Kordia sp. SMS9: one gene and its partner. The protein of the gene in region 2 interacts with the protein of the main gene of each other region in a pairwise test. Links are inferred from orthologs where the notes say so. Each region holds a gene or a part of one and is shown on either strand. Other genes may lie near its edges. The genes, in order: nusG and rho.

Region 1 (2,706 bases), 2.6 Mb from region 2 along the record:
TTTAACTACCTATGCAATTGTTTTTGGATCAACAGCTACACTTGGGCTCATCGTACTAGACATGTAAATACTTTTAATGTATGTACCTTTTGCCGCAGTTGGCTTTAATTTCATTAATGTTTGTAATAATTCAGCTGCATTCCCTTCAATTTTGTCAGCAGAGAATGAAGACTTACCAATTGCTGCATGAACGATTCCAGTTTTATCAACTTTAAAGTCAATTTTACCAGCTTTCACTTCTTTTACAGCTTTCGCAACGTCCATTGTTACTGTACCAGTTTTTGGGTTTGGCATTAATCCTCTTGGTCCTAAGATTCGTCCTAAAGGTCCTAATTTACCCATTACACTTGGCATAGTGATGATTACGTCAACATCTGTCCATCCTCCTTTAATTTTTTGAAGGAATTCATCTAATCCAACATAATCAGCTCCTGCCTCTTGTGCTTCAGCTTCTTTGTCTGGAGTTACTAATGCTAAAACTTTTACGTCTTTACCTGTTCCGTGAGGTAATGTTACTACACCTCTTACCATTTGGTTAGCTTTACGTGGATCAACACCCAATCTAACAGCAAGGTCTACAGACGCATCAAATTTTACATTTGTTATTTCTTTTACTAAGCTTGATGCTTCTGCGACAGAATACAATTTATTCTTGTCAACTTTAGCCAAAGCTTCTTTTTGCTTTTTTGTTACTCGTGCCATTTGTTCTTAGATTTAAAAAGGTTTGTCTCCAGATACTGTTAATCCCATAGATCTTGCAGTCCCTGCAACCATACTCATTGCTGACTCAGCAGTAAACGCATTTAAGTCTACCATTTTGTCTTCTGCAATTGCTCTTACTTGTTCCCAAGTAACGCTTGCTACCTTTTTACGGTTTGGTTCTCCTGATCCTTTTTTAATCTTTGCCGCTTCCAATAGCTGAACTGCTGCTGGCGCTGTTTTCACTACAAAGTCAAAAGACTTGTCTTTGTATACAGAAATAACAACTGGAACTACCTTACCTTGTTTATCTTGTGTTCTTGCATTAAACTGCTTACAGAACTCCATGATATTCACACCGGCAGCACCTAAAGCGGGTCCAACCGGTGGCGACGGATTCGCTGCACCTCCCCTAACTTGTAGCTTAACTACTTTACTTAATTCTTTTGCCATTTTCTTGTTTTAAATTGTGCAGCACTTTTTTGTTTGGAAGCTAAAAAGTACTACTTATATAATATGTAACAATTATACTTTCTCTACTTGCATGTAACTTAGCTCTAGTGGCGTTTTTCTTCCGAAAATTTTCACCATCACTTCTAACTTACGTTTTTCTTCATTGATTTTTTCAACCGATCCGTTGAATCCATTGAAAGGACCATCAATTACTTTTACAGTTTCTCCTAATGTGAATGGAATAGCAATATTATCAGTTTTCACTGCTAATTCGTCTACTTTACCAAGCATTCTATTCACTTCAGATTGTCTTAAAGGAACAGGATCTCCTCCTTTTACTTCTCCTAAAAAGCCAATCACATTGGTTACTGATTTTATTACGTGCGTTACTTCTCCAGCTAAATTTGCTTTCACCATAATATAGCCTGGGAAATATACTCTTTCTTTGTTGATTTTTTTTCCGTTACGAATTTGAATTACTTTCTCCGTTGGAACCAACACTTCTTCTACATAATCTTCCAGACCTAGTCTAGTAATTTCACTTTCTATATATGTCTTTACTTTATTTTCCTGTCCACTGACAGCTCTCACAACATACCATTTCTTTACATTAGAATCCGCCATAATTAGTTTTTTGTGAGTGATTAATTAAATTCCTAATACCATTTTATACACTAAGCTCAACGCTTTAGCAAATAATTCGTCAACCCCCCAAATAGCTAATGAGAAAATTATAGAAAACACAGCCACTACAATGGTAAGGCGTTGTGCTTCTGCCCAAGGCGTCCATGTGACATTTGTTCTTAACTCTTCGAAAGATTCTTTTACGTAATTTACTATACCAGCCATATTGCGATTTTATTAGCACGGGTTGAGAGGCTCGAACTCCCGACACCTGGTTTTGGAGACCAGTGCTCTACCAACTGAGCTAAACCCGTATTCTATAAAAAGGCGTCCCGATAAACGGGACACCTTCAGTTTTATATTAATCTAAATGATTATTCAAGGATTTCAGTTACCTGACCTGCACCAACTGTTCTACCACCTTCACGGATTGCAAAACGTAATCCAACGTTCATTGCAATTGTGCTGATTAAGTCAACAGTGATTGTCAAGTTATCTCCAGGCATTACCATCTCAACACCTTCAGGTAAGTTGATAGTTCCTGTAACGTCTGTTGTACGTACGTAGAACTGTGGACGGTAGTTATTGTGGAAAGGAGTGTGACGACCACCTTCTTCTTTCTTCAATACATATACCTCAGCTTTGAATTTTTTGTGTGGAGTTACAGAACCTGGCTTACAGATTACCATACCTCTTTTGATTTCAGTTTTCTCAATACCTCTTAATAAGATACCAACGTTATCTCCCGCTTCACCTCTATCAAGGATTTTACGGAACATCTCAACTCCTGTAATCGTAGACTTTAATTTCTCAGCTCCCATACCGATGATATCAACTTCATCACCTGTGTTAGCAACTCCAGTTTCGATACGTCCAGTTGCTACTGTACCACGACCTGTAATTGAGAATACATCTTCGATTGGCATTAAG
Region 2 (18,049 bases):
CATCCACATCAAAAACCCAAATATATTTAAAAACTGGTCGTGGTGCATCTGGCGGAACGGTCATTCCATCCATAATGTTTGCGCCAATTTTATACGGTCTAAAGTCAAATGTTGGCAAATGATTCAGCACATGTCTTCCAAAGAAAATACATGCCAATAAACTTACTGTCGCAATGGCGATGCTTACTTTGTTGGAAACAATAGGTTTGATATGTTTGATTCCCATGAAAAGAATTAAGATTGCAACTAACAGAATGATATCTTTCCAAAAGCTTTCCCAAGGCGTCAATTTCCAAAAATCGCCAAAACAACCACAATCGGTTACTTTATTGAAATAGGCCGAATAGAAGGTTAAAAACGTGAAGAACACAATTAATCCTAACAAACTCCAAAGTACTGGTTTTTTAAACAAACTTAGTAAAATCATGACACCGAGAATCACTTCTAGGATGACTAAAAAAACAGCCATCCACAACGCATACGGTGACAAAAATTCGAGATTTAGCACGTCTTCCGCAAAATAATCTGTCAATTTGAATGAAAACCCAACAGGATCATTCAGCTTGATAAATCCTGAAAAAATAAACAATCCGCCCACAAAAATTTGACAAGCAATCGTAAGGATTTTTCCATAGATGGTATTGAAAAAAATAACTTTTTGTTGTATGATTTGCTGCCAAATCGACGTTGCTTTTTCGGGTTGTGAAGCTCCTGTTTTTTCCATGTGATCGTTTTGTAATTGTCAACGCATTTTCAATAGACTTCCTTGTGTTTTTATTGTGCGATGCGTTAAATTTTATGTAAATTTCGTCCAAAATTACCAATTTATAAAAAGAAAAGGACATAACTTCATTTTAAAGGTATTTATGTATGCAAAGTATAAACTGTAATGGACATTTAGTATCACTAGAAACCCCAAAAGTGATGGGAATTTTGAATGTGACACCTGATTCTTTTTATGATGGTGGCAAGTTTAAAAATCCGAAAAGCATATTGGCGCAGGTTGAAAAAATGTTGACTGATGGCGCAACTTTTGTAGATGTTGGCGCATACAGTTCGCGACCAAATGCACCGCATGTTTCGTTGGAAGAAGAAAAGAAACGCTTGTTGCCGATTTTGGAATTGATTTTACAGGAATTTCCAAACACGATACTGTCAATTGATACTTTTCGTAGTGAAGTGGCGAAAGCTGCCATTGATTTGGGTGCTGCGATGATTAATGATATTTCTGCGGGAAATTTGGATGAACACATGATGCAAACTGTTGGAAAACTTGGTGTTCCATATATTATGATGCACATGCAAGGCACACCGAAAACCATGCAAGAAAATCCTAGGTATGAAAATGTGGTGAAAGATATTTTGCAAGAACTTTCAGAAAAAATTGCGGTAGCACGATCGCATAATATTAACGATCTCATTGTTGATCCTGGTTTTGGTTTTGGAAAAACCATTGCACATAATTATGCTATTTTAAGCGATTTGAAGCTTTTTTCCTTCTTGGATTGTGCCGTATTAGCGGGCGTTTCCAGAAAATCTATGATTTATAAAGTGTTAGCAACAACTCCGCAAGAAGCACTAAACGGAACTTCTGTGTTACATACAATTGCCTTACAAAATGGTGCTTCCATTATACGCGTGCATGATGTGAAAGAAGCTGTGGAATGTGTAAAGTTGGTAGGAATGGTTGGTTAGCTGTTAGCTGTTAGCTGTTAGCTGTTAGCTGTTAGCTGTTAGCTGTTAGCTGTTAGCTGTTAGCTGTTAGCAAAAATACTTTTTCATTTTAGGTTTAGCGTTTTACATTTTAAATTCATTATTCATTATTCGTCTTTTTGAAGTTTCTCAATTCTCAATACGAACCTCTCAATGCTTATAAACAGTTCAACTTCTTAGCCTTTGTCACGAATTCACGAATGACTTTATAATTACTCTTTCCATAATGTATTCGAATTTTATGTTTTTCTTAAAAAAAAATTAAACATTTAGCATTCAACATTTTAAAACTGTTAATTACCCTGTAAAAAAAACTGTCTGAGATAAATTCTCAAACAGTTTTCATTTTTTCAAACTACATCCTAAAAGTCAAAACAGAAGCAACATTGTACTTCTGCGCAGTGATGTCCACAATCGAAACAGGCTCCATTGCTATAGCATTTTGCGCGTCCTCCGTTGATTTTGTGTTGTTGTGCTTTTTCAATTTCTGAAACTCCATTTATTTTTAAGATCTTGTGTAACATGTTATAAAGTTTTTTGTTAATAATTTTTAAGGTAAGAATTCTCTTTATTAAATAGTTACGGTTTCACCATAGAAGTTTTTAAGTTTCTACTTGAAAACATACACTTATAAACTTCAATTTTTGTTTTTTGTCAATTTGTTTTTTTGAAGTTTCTCAATACTCAATTCGAATCACACCATTGAGTAAAGTCTCTCGACTTTGTAACTTTTACAACTTTACAACTACCATCACACGCGATAAAACTTCACATTTAGTATTTTACATTCTAAATTTTGTTATTTTTACTCAATTCTATAGGAAACACGCACATTGGACTTTTTTGGATTCTTAAATTTTGGACTGTTAGACTTCATCGAAATTATTCTCGTTGCCATACTTTTATACTATGTATATAAATTGGTAAAAGGAACGGTAGCTATTAATATTTTTGTGGGAATTGTGATCATTTTTGTGGCTTGGAAGATTACTGAAGCACTAGAAATGAACGTGTTAAGCAATATTTTTGGCGAATTTATTGGTGTTGGAATTATTGCATTATTCATTGTATTTCAACAAGAAATTCGAAAGTTTTTATTAATGATTGGCACCACCAACTTTGCTGCAAAACGCAGTTTTGTGAAGCACTTTCGATTCTTAAAACAAGATGCAAATATTGACACAGACGTAGCAGCTATTTTAAAAGCATGCACAAAAATGTCCGCCACAAAAACGGGAGCTATTATTTTAATTGAACGTAACAATTCTTTAGAATTTGTCAAAGATTCTGGCGATACTATGGGAATGGACGTCAATGTACCAACGCTGGAAAGTATCTTCTTCAAAAACAGTCCACTGCATGATGGCGCCATTATTATTGAAGGAAATCGCGTTACAGCAACACGCGTTATTTTACCAGTTTCTAAATCGACCATGATTCCACAACGTTTTGGCTTGCGACACAGAGCCGCTTTTGGAATTACTGAAAAAACAGATGCATTGGCATTAGTGGTTTCTGAAGAAACGGGACAAGTTTCGTATATCCGCGATGGCGAATTTGTATTGTATGAAGATATGGAAACACTGGAAGAAATGCTACAAAAGGATTTGAGTTAATTACTTTCTACCTTAATTATTACACCGCTTCCTGCTGAATAAATTGTACTTCGTATAAGTTTTTATAATATCCGTTTTCAATTTGTAACAATTCGTCGTGCGAACCTTTTTCAACAATTTTACCCGCATCCATCACAATAATGGTATCTGCTTTTTTAATTGTTGCCAATCGGTGAGCAATCACAATGGACGTTCTTCCTTTGGTGATGGTATCTGTAGCATTTTGAATGAGTTGTTCTGAATATGAATCGACAGACGAAGTGGCTTCATCCAAAATTAAAATTCTAGGATTGGTCACAAATGCACGTAAGAATGAAATTAATTGTCGCTGCCCTGAAGAAAGCATGCCGCCACGTTCTTTTACATTGTAATCGTAATTGTTTGGCAAACTCATAATGAACTCATGTACGCCAATTTGTTTTGCCGCTTTTTCAACCGTTTCACGACTGATCTCAGGGTTTTGTAAGGTGATATTGTTGAGAATGGTATCTGCAAATAAAAATACATCTTGTAAAACCACCGCTATTTTTTCACGCAAAGCCGCCAATTTTACATCTTTAATATCAATACCGTCAATAGCAATTGTTCCGGAATCTATTTCGTAAAAACGATTCAATAAGTTGATAATGGTAGATTTTCCTGCTCCTGTTGCGCCCACAATGGCAACAGTTTGCCCTTGTTGTACGTCAAACGAAATTCCATGCAATACTTCTTCGCCTTCTACATACGAAAAACGCACACCCTTAAATGTTAAATTTCCTTTGATGTTTAACGAAGCCGTTTCTCCTGCATCTTCAATTTGACTATCGGTGTCTAAAATATCAAAAATACGTCCTGCCGCAACCATTCCCATTTGTAAGGTGTTGAATTTGTCTGCGATTTGTCGTAATGGTCTAAACAACATGCCAATCATCATGATAAATGCGACCACATTCCCCAATTCTGCAGAACCTTCCGTGCCTAATTCCGTCGTTACGATTGTTGCTGACATCAATCCGCCATACCACACAATCAAACCTACGGCAATGGAGTTTGCCAAATCGGGAATTGGAAAGAAAATGGAGTTATACCAAATCGTTTTTAACCAACCTTTTTTATGTTTCTCGTTAATTTCTTTAAAGTTTTTGTATTCTGTTTCTTCTCTTGAGAATAATTGTACGATTTTCATTCCCGTGACACGTTCTTGCACAAAGGAATTGAGATTGGAAATTTGCGCACGTACTTCTTCAAACGCTGATTTCATGGCTTTTTGAAATACGCGTGTCGCATAAATAATTAAAGGTAAAATCGCAAAGACAATGATGGATAATTTCCAACTGAGCCACAGCATTACGCCCATGACTACGAGCATTTTCAACAAGTCTGCAATAATGACAAATAATCCTTGACTAAAAATACTAGCAATCGTTTCAATATCACTTACTGCTCTAGTGACCAAACGTCCTACAGAAGATTTGTCGTAATACGCCATCTTGAACCGCAGCATGTGATTGAATAATTTTCTTCGAATGTCTTTTATGATACTTTGTCCGAGCCAGTTTGCATAAAACACGAATAAAAACTGAAAAATTACTTCCAGCATTAAAACGCCCAACATGAATAAAATGTACATGAGCAAGCCTTCTTTGTCTTTCGTGACGATGTAATCATCTACTGTAATTTTCAGTAAAACAGGACGCGCCACCGCGAATACAGACAGTAATACTGCTGCAATTGCTACAAAATACAAGGTGATTTTATAGGGATTTGTATAGGTCAATAAGCGTTTAAAAAGACCAAAATCAAATACTGTTCCTGTTACTTTAGCCATTGATTGTAAAGGTTTCTGCTGGATATGTTACCGCGGTTAAATATAAGGCTTTTCCAGGTACCGAAGTGCCTGCGTTATTTCGATCTCTCGATGCTATGATTTGTTTAAATTCTGATATGCTTAATTTCCCCAATCCGACATCCAAAAGCGTTCCTACAATGGCGCGTACCATGTTTCTCAAGAAACGATCGGCACGAATGGTGAATACCAATAGTTCATTTTTTTGTTCCCAAACGGCTTTTTCAATCTTACAGATATAGGTTTTTACGTCTGTATGTGTTTTGGAAAAACATTTAAAATCGTTGTACTTGAACAATTCTTTTGCCGCTTCATTCATCAAAGGTACATTTAGTGGTTTGAAAACGAAGTGTGCCGATTGATTGTGAAATGGATTTTTTTGTGTGACGATCCAATATTCGTACGTTCTGCCTGTAGCATCAAATCGCGCATGAGCGTCTTTGTGAACTTGATGAATTTCCTGAATAGCAACATCTTTTGGTAAAAACGAATTCAATTTGAACGTTAATTCAGTGGCATGAAACGCAATTTCTGTGTCAAAATGTGCATACATTTGTTTGGCATGCACGCCTGCATCTGTTCGTCCTGCGCCTACAATTGAAATTTCTGATCGCAATAAGACAGACAAGGCTTTTTCAATCACTTCTTGTACCGAAATGGCATTCGGTTGATTTTGCCAACCGTGATAATTTTCGCCATTATAAGAAAGTTCAATGAAGTATCTCAAGGTAATATTTGCTACTTTTGTTTCAGACTGACAAAGATAAGTTTTAATTCATTAGTTTACACGAATTCGTAATTATTTAGCAAAGTTTTAAGGAGAAATTTCATGAAGAAAATTTTACTGTTATCCGATACACATAGTCATATTGATGATCACATTTTAAAGCATGTCAACTATGCGGATGAAGTATGGCACGCGGGCGATATTGGCGATTTGTCTGTAACAGATACAATTCAGAAATTAAAACCATTGCGCGGTGTGTATGGCAATATTGATAATGATAAAGCGCGCATGGAATTTCCGGAACACAATCGTTTTATGTGTGAAGGTGTCGATGTTTGGATGACACATATTGGCGGTTATCCAAATAAATACAATGTGCGTGTGCGTGATGAAATTCGAAAAAATCCGCCACAGTTGTTTATTTGCGGACATTCGCATATTTTGAAAGTGATGTTTGATAAGAAGTTAAATTTATTGCACATGAATCCTGGCGCGTGCGGAAAACATGGTTTTCATAAAGTACGTACCATGTTGCGTTTTGTGATTGATCAAGATAAAATTAAGGATTTAGAGATTATTGAATTAGCAAATCGGTATTCATAAATAAACCCCAACAAAAATGCTGAGGTTTGTATTGTTTAGTAGGTAGAATGCAGTTAACTTAATCCGCTTAGAATCGCATTTGAATACGCTTCTGGATCGTTTCCACATTTTTCAAAATCGTCGTATAGCCAAATAAATCCACCTGTGATTTTATCTTTTTTCCACTTTGTGAATTGACTTTGTATTTGTTTTGGATCCATTCCTTGTGTACAACCATCGCCGTGCTTGCACCATAATCCTGGATCAATAAAACCTGCGGCATCAAAACTTTTGCCCATTGCTGCTTGTAAAGGATCAATCCAATCTTTTTTCACTCTTCCAATATTGTACGCGCCACCAGCATAACATTGTAAATTAAATCCTGTTACCAATCCTGGATTACTTTCTTCCAAACATTGTAAACAGTTGATCCAAAATGGACTGTTGGTATATGGACAAAATGTAATTTCTTCAAATCCAATTGTTGCCAACATGCGACTAAATCTTGTAATTGTGTTGATATTGTAGTTTCCTTCATCATCATAATCAATTCCATCAATTGCAGGAATCACATGGCGTAAAGTTTCAAAGTTTCTATACAAAATACTTGAAGGTCCATCGCCTTGTGTATTAAGCAAATTCATGATATGATAGAAATCATTAGTTTCCCAACCACCAATTGAAAACAAGATTCTGTTGATACTTCCACCTTCTTTTACTTTTTCTAATGCTTCTCCCCAAGATGGATCGCCCACATACTGACCGTTAGAGATAATAAGTGTATCGTTGTAAGCTAAATCGCCATTTGGTCGAACGTGAATCGCCCAGCAGACTAATGTTGTAAACCCAGATCGACTAATTGTTGGCAATGCAGAGTCTGGTCCTGGATAAAAAGGTCCGCCTCCATAAATTGATGCTGTAAGTCCCATAATTTAAGTGTTTTATATTAGGTTAATAAGTTTCGTAAACCTACAATCGTTTCGAAGAATATTTTAACGTGTTTTTGTTGATTTTTAGATTCGCGTATTTTTACTTGGTAAATGATGTCATTAAAAAAATTGACATAAAAAAAACTCCAAAGTTTTGACACTTTGGAGTTTTACGCACTAAGATTACTAAGATGTTAGGTTTATCGCAGTCGATCTACAGATTTTACAAGGTCTTCATCCTTTTTAATAGCTCGGTTAGCGAGCACTAATAAAACGATAGAAACAAAAGGAAGAATTACCCCAATACCTTTCTCAGAAATGTTTTCCATCTCTCCAGATAAATTTAGCATTCGATATACAAATATCCCTAATAAAATAAGGTGAAATAAGATGTTGAAACGATTCAACACAAATTGTAATTTTCTATTTTTAAATAAAAAGATCGCGATCAAAGCCAACACAGCAGAACCCATAAACAATCCTACATATAAAAGATCGTCTTTTGCAAAAACATCTCCTCCTTTTTCTAATGTGTATATATTGAATACAAATGACAAACCGCCCGCAACGATGACGACTAATATCATATATAAAGTTTGTATTCTTTGAATCATGTCTTAAAATTGGATGACAAAAATAATAGTTCTTTTCATAAAATACTATTTTGTTTATTAAAATAAATTTGTATTATTGCATAGATAATACTTAATCTATTGTTACTAATAGATTTACACACTTCTTACGAGTACTATCGCTCATTTTTTCAAAAAACAATTCATTACAAGCCAATACATGTTAGAAATTTCAGAATTAAAAAGTAAAAAACTACCTGAATTACAGGAAATTGCTAAGGCATTAGCCGTTCCAAAATATAGGACTTTAAAGAAATTAGACTTAATTTATAAGATATTAGACCTTCAAGCTAGCAATCCTGAGTCTGTTGCACCAATCACAAAAGCTGAACCGAAAACGGAAGATACTGTACCAAAGCGAAAACGTATTAAGAGAGATGCTAATCAAAGATCTGATAAACCAGCAACTCCAACGCAAGCAACTCCTCCTCAAACAAAGCCAGCCCAAACTACTCCAGAAAAACCTAACACACAGGCTCCTAAACAAAATAAACCAGCGCGCAAGACTACAGATAAGAATCAAAAAAATACGCCTACACAAGCAAAAAAAGAGGAAGTTAAGAAGCCTGGAAATGATGCTCCCGATACAAATAAAAGCAATAATTCCAATTCAAATAACAACAATAAAAATACCAACAAGCCACAACAGCAGAATAAAAATAAGAAAGATCATTCGCAACAAAGTAATAAACACAAGAAAGATCATTCACATAAAAATAACGGGAATAAAGATCAGCGTAATCGCTACCGCGAGCCAGATTTTGAGTTCGACGGCATTATTGAAAGTGAAGGTGTCTTAGACATCATGCAAGATGGATATGGCTTTTTAAGATCGTCCGATTATAATTATTTATCTTCTCCAGATGATATTTATGTATCGCAATCGCAAATTCGCTTGTTCGGATTGAAAACTGGAGATACGGTATTAGGGATTGTACGTCCGCCAAAAGAAGGCGAAAAATATTTCCCTTTAATTAAGGTAAGTAAAATTAACGGTATGGATCCACAAGTAGTCAGAGACCGTGTTGCTTTTGAGCATTTAACACCTTTATTTCCAGATGAGAAATTTAATTTAGCAGAACGCCAAAGTACAATTTCTACACGTATTATGGATTTATTCTCTCCTATCGGGAAAGGACAAAGAGGAATGATAGTGTCGCAACCAAAAACAGGTAAAACTATGTTGCTGAAAGATGTTGCCAACGCTATTGCAGCAAATCATCCTGAAGTATATCAAATTGTTTTACTAATTGACGAACGTCCAGAGGAAGTTACAGACATGCAACGTAATGTAAAAGGCGAAGTAATTGCTTCTACGTTTGACAAAGAAGCAACAGATCACGTAAAAGTGGCAAACATCGTTTTGGAAAAAGCGAAACGTTTGGTAGAATGTGGACATGACGTTGTTATTTTATTAGATTCAATTACACGATTGGCAAGAGCGTACAATACAGTACAACCAGCTTCTGGAAAAATATTAAGTGGTGGTGTAGATGCAAATGCACTTCACAAACCAAAACGTTTCTTTGGAGCGGCTCGAAATATTGAAGGTGGCGGTTCTTTATCGATCATTGCGACTGCATTGACCGAAACTGGATCTAAAATGGATGAGGTAATTTTTGAAGAATTTAAAGGAACTGGTAACATGGAACTTCAACTGGATCGTAAGATTTCCAATAGAAGAATTTTCCCTGCAATCGACCTTACTTCTTCAAGCACACGTAGAGACGATTTATTGCTGGATGAAAGTACCATTCAGCGTATGTGGGTAATGCGCAAATATTTGGCAGATATGAATCCTGTAGAAGCAATGGAATTCATTAACCAACGTATCAAACAAACTAGAAACAATGAAGAATTTCTAATCTCTATGAATGGATAGTTAATTAGGAAAAGATTTACATACAAAAAAGCTGCTCGAATAAAATATTGAGCAGCTTTTTTATTTTTGAAATTTCATTAAAATATGAAACACAAAAAAACCCCAATACTATTGGAGTTTTCGATATTTGATAAGTAAATATTCTTTCTTAAAGCGTATTTACGTGCTTTGCCAATTTTGACTTTAAATTAGCCGCTTTATTATCATGAATGATATTACGCTTTGCTAATTTGTCAATCATAGAAGTTACACTTGTTAATAAAGTTTCAGCTTCTTTCTTATCTGTAACTGATTTTAACTTCTTAATAGCGTTACGAGTCGTTTTGTGCTGATATCTATTTCTTAGACGCTTTGTCTCGTTACTTCTGATTCTTTTTAATGCTGACTTATGATTTGCCATCTCTTTTCTTAATTATCTTTTTAAAACTTAGTGTTTCGTAGCCCGTAGGGGATTCGAACCCCTGTTACCAGGATGAAAACCTGGCGTCCTAACCCCTAGACGAACGGGCCATCATTTTTCAATGAGGATGCAAATTTAAATTATAATTTCAAACTTGCAAAAAAAACTTTCAGAAAATTTGTAGCCCGTAGGGGATTCGAACCCCTGTTACCAGGATGAAAACCTGGCGTCCTAACCCCTAGACGAACGGGCCATTATTTCTGTTAGCGGATGCAAAAATACAACTATTTTTATATGCTCCAACTATTTTTAAAAGTTTTTTTACTTTTTTCAATATGCTTTCGCGAATAAAACTCGTTTAGCAGATTTCTGACCCGAATATACACATTTTCCTTCTTCTTCCAAAGCATCTAATGGAATACATCGAATAGTAGCTTTGGTAAGTTCTTTTATTTTATTTTCAGTCGCAGCCGTACCATCCCAATGTGCTGAAACGAAACCACCTTTATTTTCAATCACCTCTTTAAATTCTTCAAAAGTATTGACCACTGTAGTGTTTTCATCTCTGTAATTCTTCGCATTATTGAATAAATCTTCTTGAATGGTCTCCAAAAGACTCAACACAGTCTCCACGGCATCTTCTTGCGCTATGGATTGCTTTTGAAAAGTATCTCTACGTGCAATTTCAAGCGTTCCGTTTTCTAAATCACGTGCGCCTATCGCAACACGCAGTGGAACTCCTTTTAATTCCCACTCTGCAAATTTTGCGCCTGGACGCAAGGTATCTCTTTTATCAAATTTTATAGAAACTCCTTTCTCTTTTAGCTGTGCTGAAATTTCTCCTACTTTTGCCGCAATAGCTTCAAACTGCTCTTCATTCTTATAAATAGGCACAAATACGACTTGAATTGGTGCTAGTTTTGGAGGCAGTACCAATCCAGCATCATCACTGTGTGTCATGATCAATCCACCCATCAATCTTGTGGAAACTCCCCAAGAAGTCGCCCATACCAATTCTTGCTTCCCCTCTTTCGTTACATACTTTACATCAAAAGCTTCTGCAAAATTTTGTCCTAAAAAGTGAGAAGTTCCTGCTTGCAATGCTTTTCCATCCTGCATCAATGCCTCAATCGTATAGGTGTCTAATGCACCTGCAAAACGTTCGCTTTCAGTCTTTGCTCCTTTTACAACAGGCATTGCCATAAACTCTTCTGCAAATTCAGCATATACTTTTTGCATTAGTAATGATTCTGCTACAGCTTCTTCTTTAGTGGCATGTGCCGTATGACCTTCTTGCCATAAAAACTCAGCAGTTCTTAAAAATAAACGCGTACGCATTTCCCAGCGTACTACATTTGCCCATTGATTAATTAAAATAGGCAAATCTCTATAAGATTGAATCCAATTTTTGTATGTATTCCAAATAATGGCCTCACTCGTTGGACGCACAATTAGTTCTTCTTCTAACTTAGCATTCGGATCCACCATCAGCTTCCCTGGCTTATCTGGATTATTTTTCAATCTATAATGTGTAACAACAGCACACTCTTTTGCAAAGCCTTCCGCATTCTTCTCTTCTGCCTCAAAGAGACTTTTAGGAACAAATAATGGAAAGTACGCATTTTCATGTCCCGTTTCTTTGAACATTTTATCTAATTGCGCTTGCATTTTTTCCCAAATGGCATACCCGTATGGCTTAATGACCATGCAACCTCTAACCGCTGAGTTTTCAGCTAAATCAGCCTTTACAACAAGTTCATTATACCATTTTGAATAATCCTCAGATCTCTTTGTTAATTTCTTGCTCATTCTTAGTAGTTTGGCACAAATGTTGTGATTATGTTAAATAAAAAATAGTTTCGACAAAACTAACTATTTTTGTATTGTTCAACAATTAATTTTAGGAGATATGCGTATAACATACTATTTAAAAGACAACATAAAGGCTATACATATTTTAGCTATAACTTTTTTGACACTAACATCATGTGGTACATACCAGCAAGCTACATACGATGATGGAATTTATGGTTCTGGTGAACAAAGAGCAGAAACGCCTGCAGTTGTTGAAGATAGTAATGAATCAAACAGTGCATATCAAAACTATTTTGAACAAAAATCCTTTGAAGCTGAAGATCGCTACGGTGACATTTTTACAGATGTTGACTCCTATTCAAGTCAAGGCGATGTTGAACCGCAAACAGAGACAGATGTTGACGCAATCGGATATAATGAAAGCTATTCTCCTTGGGGTGAAACCGCTGACGATATCACCATAAATGTGTATGGTGGTAATCAATTTGGTTGGAGCAACTGGGGCTGGGGCTGGAACAACTGGGGCTGGGGCTTTGGTGGAGGCTGGGGCTGGAATAACTGGGGCTGGAACCGTTGGGGTTGGGGTCTTGGTTGGAATGGCGGCTGGGGTCCTGGATTTGGCTGGGGCTGGAACAACTGGGGTTGGGGCTTTGGCGGAGGCTGGGGCTGGAATAATTGGGGATGGAACGGATGGCGTTCTCCTTATTATGCTTTCAACAGAGGAAGAAGAGGCTATGCAAATAGAGTGTTAGCAAATAGAAGAGCTAATTATTACTCTAGAACCACCAATAGAAATGGCAATCGTTATTCTACAAATCGTTCTTCAAGAAGAGGGAATACAAATGCAAGAAATTCGAGAAACTCAAGAAATACAAGAGCCACACGCAATACTCGAAATACCAGAAATACGAGAGCCACACGAAACACTCGTAATACTCGAAACACAAGAGCGACTAGATCTACAAGAACACGAAACAATGGCGTTAGATCTAACTTCAACAGTAGAGCAAGAAGTTCTAGCAGTCCTTCAAGATCATCAGGAGGTTCTATGAGGTCATCTGGTGGTAGCATGCGATCTAGCGGAGGTTCTCGCGGCGGCGGCGGAAGACGAGGCGGAAGAAGATAATACCTTATAAAAAAATATATTTATCCCTAAAAATAACACTATACTAAATTATGAAAAAAGTATTCATACTATTCATGGTCATGCTTTCTATGTCCATAAGTTATGCCCAAGATATAAATGATGTTGTTCGGTATTCTACTGAAAATTTGAATGGAACAGCACGTTTTAGAGCCATGAGTGGAGCCTTTGGAGCTCTTGGAGGTGATTTCTCAGCATTTTCAATAAACCCAGCGGGTTCGGCAGTTTTCAGTACTAGTGAAGTCACGATTTCACTAAGTAATTACAACAATGATAATGACGCATCCTATTTTGGAACACGTTCAAATGCCAACGATTCAGAATTTGATTTGAACCAAGCTGGAATTGTGTTTGTATTTAATGATATTGCAAATAGTGATTGGCGAAAAATATCTTTAGGATTGAATGTGCAAAATAATAATAATTTTTACAATAACTATTTTGCCACAGGAACAAATCCAACAAGAGGTATTGCAGACTATTTTGTTTCGTTTGCAAACGGACAAGCTTTAGGCGATATAGCACAATTTCCAGGAGAAACCGATACCGATACGTATTTGTTTTTAGGTGAAAACTTTGGTTTTGGGGCTCAGCAGGCATTTTTAGGATACGAAGGATTTGTGATTAATCCTGCCACTGATGATGATAGCAATACCATTTATACCTCAAATGCAGATTACTCAAACGGTGCTATTCAAGATTATATAGTACAAACTTCAGGATTTAACAGAAAATACACTTTTAACATAGCCACTCAATACAAAGATAATTTGTATTTAGGGTTAAATGTCAACTCACATGACGTTGATTATCGCGAACGCAGAGTACTAGTTGAAACTCCTGTAAACTCTGATTCTGGATTGCAATATGCAGAATTTTCTAACGAATTATATACGTATGGAGTTGGGATTTCTTTTCAAGCTGGTGCTATCTTAAAATTACAAAATATTCGCTTAGGTGGTTCGTATCAGTCGCCGACATGGTATCGCTTAAATGATGAGCTTATTCAAGGATTAAGTACAGACTTCAGAAATCCAGGAAATCCAACTGAAATCTTGCGAAGAGATATTTTTCCAAATGTAGTCAATGTTTATAGAGAACATAGAATTGTCACTCCGGGAAGTTTAACAGGTAGTTTTGCATATATTTTTGGTAAAAAAGGATTGATCAGTTTTGATTACTCTTTAAAAGATTATGCAAACGCAAAATTACGTCCAACTAATGATTTTATTGATGCAAACAATGATATTGACAATCAATTACAAGCTGCATCTACTTATAGAATTGGTGGGGAATATAGAATCAATCAATTTAGCTTACGCGGTGGGTATCGCTTTGAACAAAGTCCATTCCAAGACAATTCAACTGTTGGAGACTTAGAAGGGTATTCTTTAGGAATAGGATATAATTTTGGAAGTTTAAGTTTTGATTTAGCGTATGATAGAAGCGAACAAGCTCTTAATCCACAACTATTACAAGCAGGCTTAGTTGACCGAGCAAATATTAATAATATAAATTCAAACGTCACCTTCTCAGTAACGTTTAAACTATAAAAGTAACATTATCATAACCGATTAATGTACCTCTAAAACCTCATTATTGCAATGAGGTTTTTTCTTTTTCTCTTTTTTGATTGATTTTGATGAGATTTTTTAGAAGCTTAAAATAATTTCAATTTGTTTGAAACTACATAGATTCAATGAGAACTCTTCTTCTACTCTGCTCCATTTTCTGGATAGTTAAGTTATACCAATTCTACTATAAAATGCGATGTATAGAATTAAAATTAGTTTTCGCTTATTCGAGACATAAAATCAAAGTATAGCCTTAGCTATAGTTTTATTTTATAACGCAGAAGAAGTAGAAAAATAAATTAATTATTAGCTGCAGATTATAGTAGAATTGGTATAACTCTGTATTTGAAATGATAAAAGATGTAGTATGAAAAATCGAAATTTCAACTTTTCAAACTACATCTTTTTGAGATATTTTTATATGTTGTATGATAAATTATCTCTTCAAAGTAAAATGATTGATAAATTCTTTTGGTGTTCCATCGAATGGATCTACATATTCTACTCTAAACCAGTAGTCCTGTGATGGCATTGGAGATCCGTTAAAGGTTCCATCCCATCCCTGTCCTGCGGGACTGATTTGTTTTAAGAGTTTTCCATACCTGTCAAAGATATAAATCTTTGCTCCTGGCTGATTTCTCAGTCCTATGATGTTCCACGTTGGGTTGTACTCATCTCCGTTTGGAGTGAAGAATTCCATGTAATCAATCAGTTCAAAGGTGCGAATCAGCTCCCCACAACCATTGGTGTCTCTCACCGTTACCGTGTGTTCGCCTGGCGTGAGATCAAAGAACTCTCCTAAGCCTTGCCACCCTCCGTCATCTAATTGGTATTCATAGATGCCCGAACCGCCTGTTGCTGTGGCAATCACATTGTGCGTATCGGCAAAGGCTGGTGTGGTAATCTGAATATCTAGCGTTGCTGGCGCTGAAGATGCCTCATAGGTCACACTGTCGCTATAGCTACAGTTGGTCTCTGGAAAGTTTCCATCGGTAATTACCAAACTATAGGTTCCTGCCGTAGTTACTGCCACCGTTGGTGTGTTTTCTATTCCATTAGGAGTATTCCAAAGATAGATGTATCCTGCACCTAAATCTACCCCAATCATCGGTCCCTCATCGGTCGTGCCTGTGGTTGCATCCACACATAAGATATCATCTGCTGGCAGGGTGAATACAGGTAATGGATTCACCTGCAAGCTCACCATTACTGGATCAGACAGACAGCCTGTAATGGTCTGTCTTACCCTTGCAAAGAGCATCAAGCTATCTACATCTTCACTGTTGATATACATTGTAGGATCTACAATGGCATTGATATCATCTGCTGCATCTGCTGCCGTGGTGTAGTAAGACACCTCCATGTTTAACTGTCCACCAATGATCGTGGCATCTAAACTAGTCAGATCAAAGGTGGCAATGAGTTGATTGCTCTCATCAGTAGCACACTCCTGATAGGTCGTTGGTGCCGTTGCCGTTGGAATCGGTTCTACCGTAAGGTCGACACTGGCGATGTTGTTGCTATTGAAACAGCCTGTGGCAGTATTCTCCACTCGGATAAAGACTGTATCTGGTTCGCCCATATTCTCATATCCATCCACAAGTGCCGCTGTGCCTGCTAAAGCATCTGCCGCTGTTGGGTGATAGGTTACTGTAAAGTCTGCTAACATCTGTGGCGCGGTCAGTAGGTCTAACGAAGCCGTTACATCGTCCCATATAAATTGTCCCACATTGTCAGTGTCATACTCACAAAAGATATAACTGAATGTCATACTGGTCAGTGCTGGGAGTGGATGTACAATTACTGGTAATTCTACCACCTTGTAACACGGTTCCATATTGCTATCTATTTGTATATCACTCTGTACTCTTACGTAGATGATCACCTGTCCGTTTTCATTGGCTGTTGCCATGTCTACCGCAAACATGGTTGGATCTACTATCGGATTGGTATTCGCCACTGCATCTACCTCAGTGGTATGGTAGCTGACAGTGACATTGCCTTCATTGTTGACAATCTCTGCCTGTGCCTGTGTTAGATCAAAGATTAAAATACCGTTGGTCGCATCACCATCCGTGTCATCATCACATGCCTCTAAAGGTGTTGGCGTGGTGTTTGGCGTTGGAATTGGAAGCACACGAAGAAGCATTCTGGTATCCGTGGTACATCCTGCGGCATTGGTAGCCACAATGATGATCTCCTGTAAGTTCATTGTGTTTTGATACGCCGTTGGATCCGCAATTGGAATATCTGCGGCAAAGTCTGCATCACTAGCATAGTATGTCAGTGTCAAAGAGGTATCTCCATTGGTAATCTCATCATATTTATCTGTTAGATCAAAGGTGCTGATCTCATCACTCTCATCACCACTCTCTAAATCATCACAGAGGGAGAAAGGTTGTGGCGTGACAATCACCGGTGGTGGCACCACAAGCAGGTCAAAGCTTCCGATGGCATAACAAGCGGTCGTGTTATCTTCTAAACGTACCCAAATGGTTTGTTGATTTGGAGTGATATTGATGTAATCGGTAAGATTTACAATTGGTGACAGATCATCAATCGCATCTTGTTCACTCTCGTGATAGGTCAGTGTAAGGTTACTCGTGTCTTGAGCTGCAAAGATTTCTGCCTGTGTCTGGGTTAAATCAAACATCGCAATCCCATCCAAGCTATCCGCAGCATCACATACCTCTAAGTCTTCTATTTCAATAGGTACTATTGGAATGGGAATGATGTTGATTTGTAATGGTGTCACTGTAAAACAGCCAGTAACAGTATTGGTTGCCAATACATAGATAGTTTGACTGTCCATGATGATATTTGTATACGGACTGCTAAGTGCATTTATGTTGTTATTGGCATCCGTTTCTGTCTCATGGAAGGTGTAGATCACATCTGGTTCATTGTTGATAATCGCAGCGACTAGCGCAGCTAAATCTGTCGCTACAAAACCGTCATTGTCATCATCACAGGTCTCTGCTAGGAGCATCCCGTTTGGATCAAGGGTAGGACTTGGAAGTGGATTTACCGAGATGTTAAAGCTAATGGTACTTTGACAACCTGTATTATCATCGGTGGCACGTACCCAAATGGTTTGTACATTGATGATGGTATTGGCATAGGCTTCTGGATTTGTAATCGGTGTGTCACTGGTAAGATCGGCTAAAGTAGCGTAGTAGTCCAAACTGATGCCTGTAGCATTGTTTA

What was found.
Region 1: the proteins of rho (region 2) and nusG interact in binary tests that used the Escherichia coli proteins (3 or more experiments, as listed by UniProt). The link is inferred for Kordia sp. SMS9 from one-to-one orthologs.

The regions. Positions count from the first base shown.
Region 1 is NZ_CP031153.1:2,620,463-2,623,168, reverse strand. It holds nusG (transcription termination/antitermination protein NusG), read right to left. Parts: upstream 1,777-2,706; coding sequence 1,225-1,776; downstream 1-1,224. Other genes in the region: tuf (elongation factor Tu), read right to left, coding at 2,151-2,706; secE (preprotein translocase subunit SecE), read right to left, coding at 1,801-2,001; rplK (50S ribosomal protein L11), read right to left, coding at 715-1,152; rplA (50S ribosomal protein L1), read right to left, coding at 10-702. UniProt on the Escherichia coli protein: Part of the processive rRNA transcription and antitermination complex (rrnTAC). The complex forms an RNA-chaperone ring around the RNA exit tunnel of RNA polymerase (RNAP).
Region 2 is NZ_CP031153.1:5,235,409-5,253,457, forward strand. What follows is about bases 7,649-10,548. They hold rho (transcription termination factor Rho), read left to right. Parts: upstream 7,649-8,187; coding sequence 8,188-9,909; downstream 9,910-10,548. Other genes in these bases: KORDIASMS9_RS22105 (DUF4293 domain-containing protein), read right to left, coding at 7,649-8,009; rpsT (30S ribosomal protein S20), read right to left, coding at 10,058-10,309. Outside these bases: KORDIASMS9_RS22070 (BT_3928 family protein), read right to left, coding at 1-724; folP (dihydropteroate synthase), read left to right, coding at 871-1,695; KORDIASMS9_RS23560 (hypothetical protein), read right to left, coding at 2,076-2,237; diadenylate cyclase CdaA, read left to right, coding at 2,547-3,329; KORDIASMS9_RS22085 (ABC transporter ATP-binding protein), read right to left, coding at 3,349-5,139; tRNA pseudouridine(38-40) synthase TruA, read right to left, coding at 5,132-5,884; KORDIASMS9_RS22095 (metallophosphoesterase), read left to right, coding at 5,987-6,487; KORDIASMS9_RS22100 (lysyl endopeptidase), read right to left, coding at 6,541-7,395; more of KORDIASMS9_RS22105, read right to left, coding at 7,596-7,648; proS (proline--tRNA ligase), read right to left, coding at 10,640-12,118; KORDIASMS9_RS23975 (hypothetical protein), read left to right, coding at 12,219-13,250; KORDIASMS9_RS22145 (OmpP1/FadL family transporter), read left to right, coding at 13,301-14,821; KORDIASMS9_RS22150 (T9SS type B sorting domain-containing protein), read right to left, coding at 15,279-18,049. UniProt on the Escherichia coli protein: Facilitates transcription termination by a mechanism that involves Rho binding to the nascent RNA, activation of Rho's RNA-dependent ATPase activity, and release of the mRNA from the DNA template.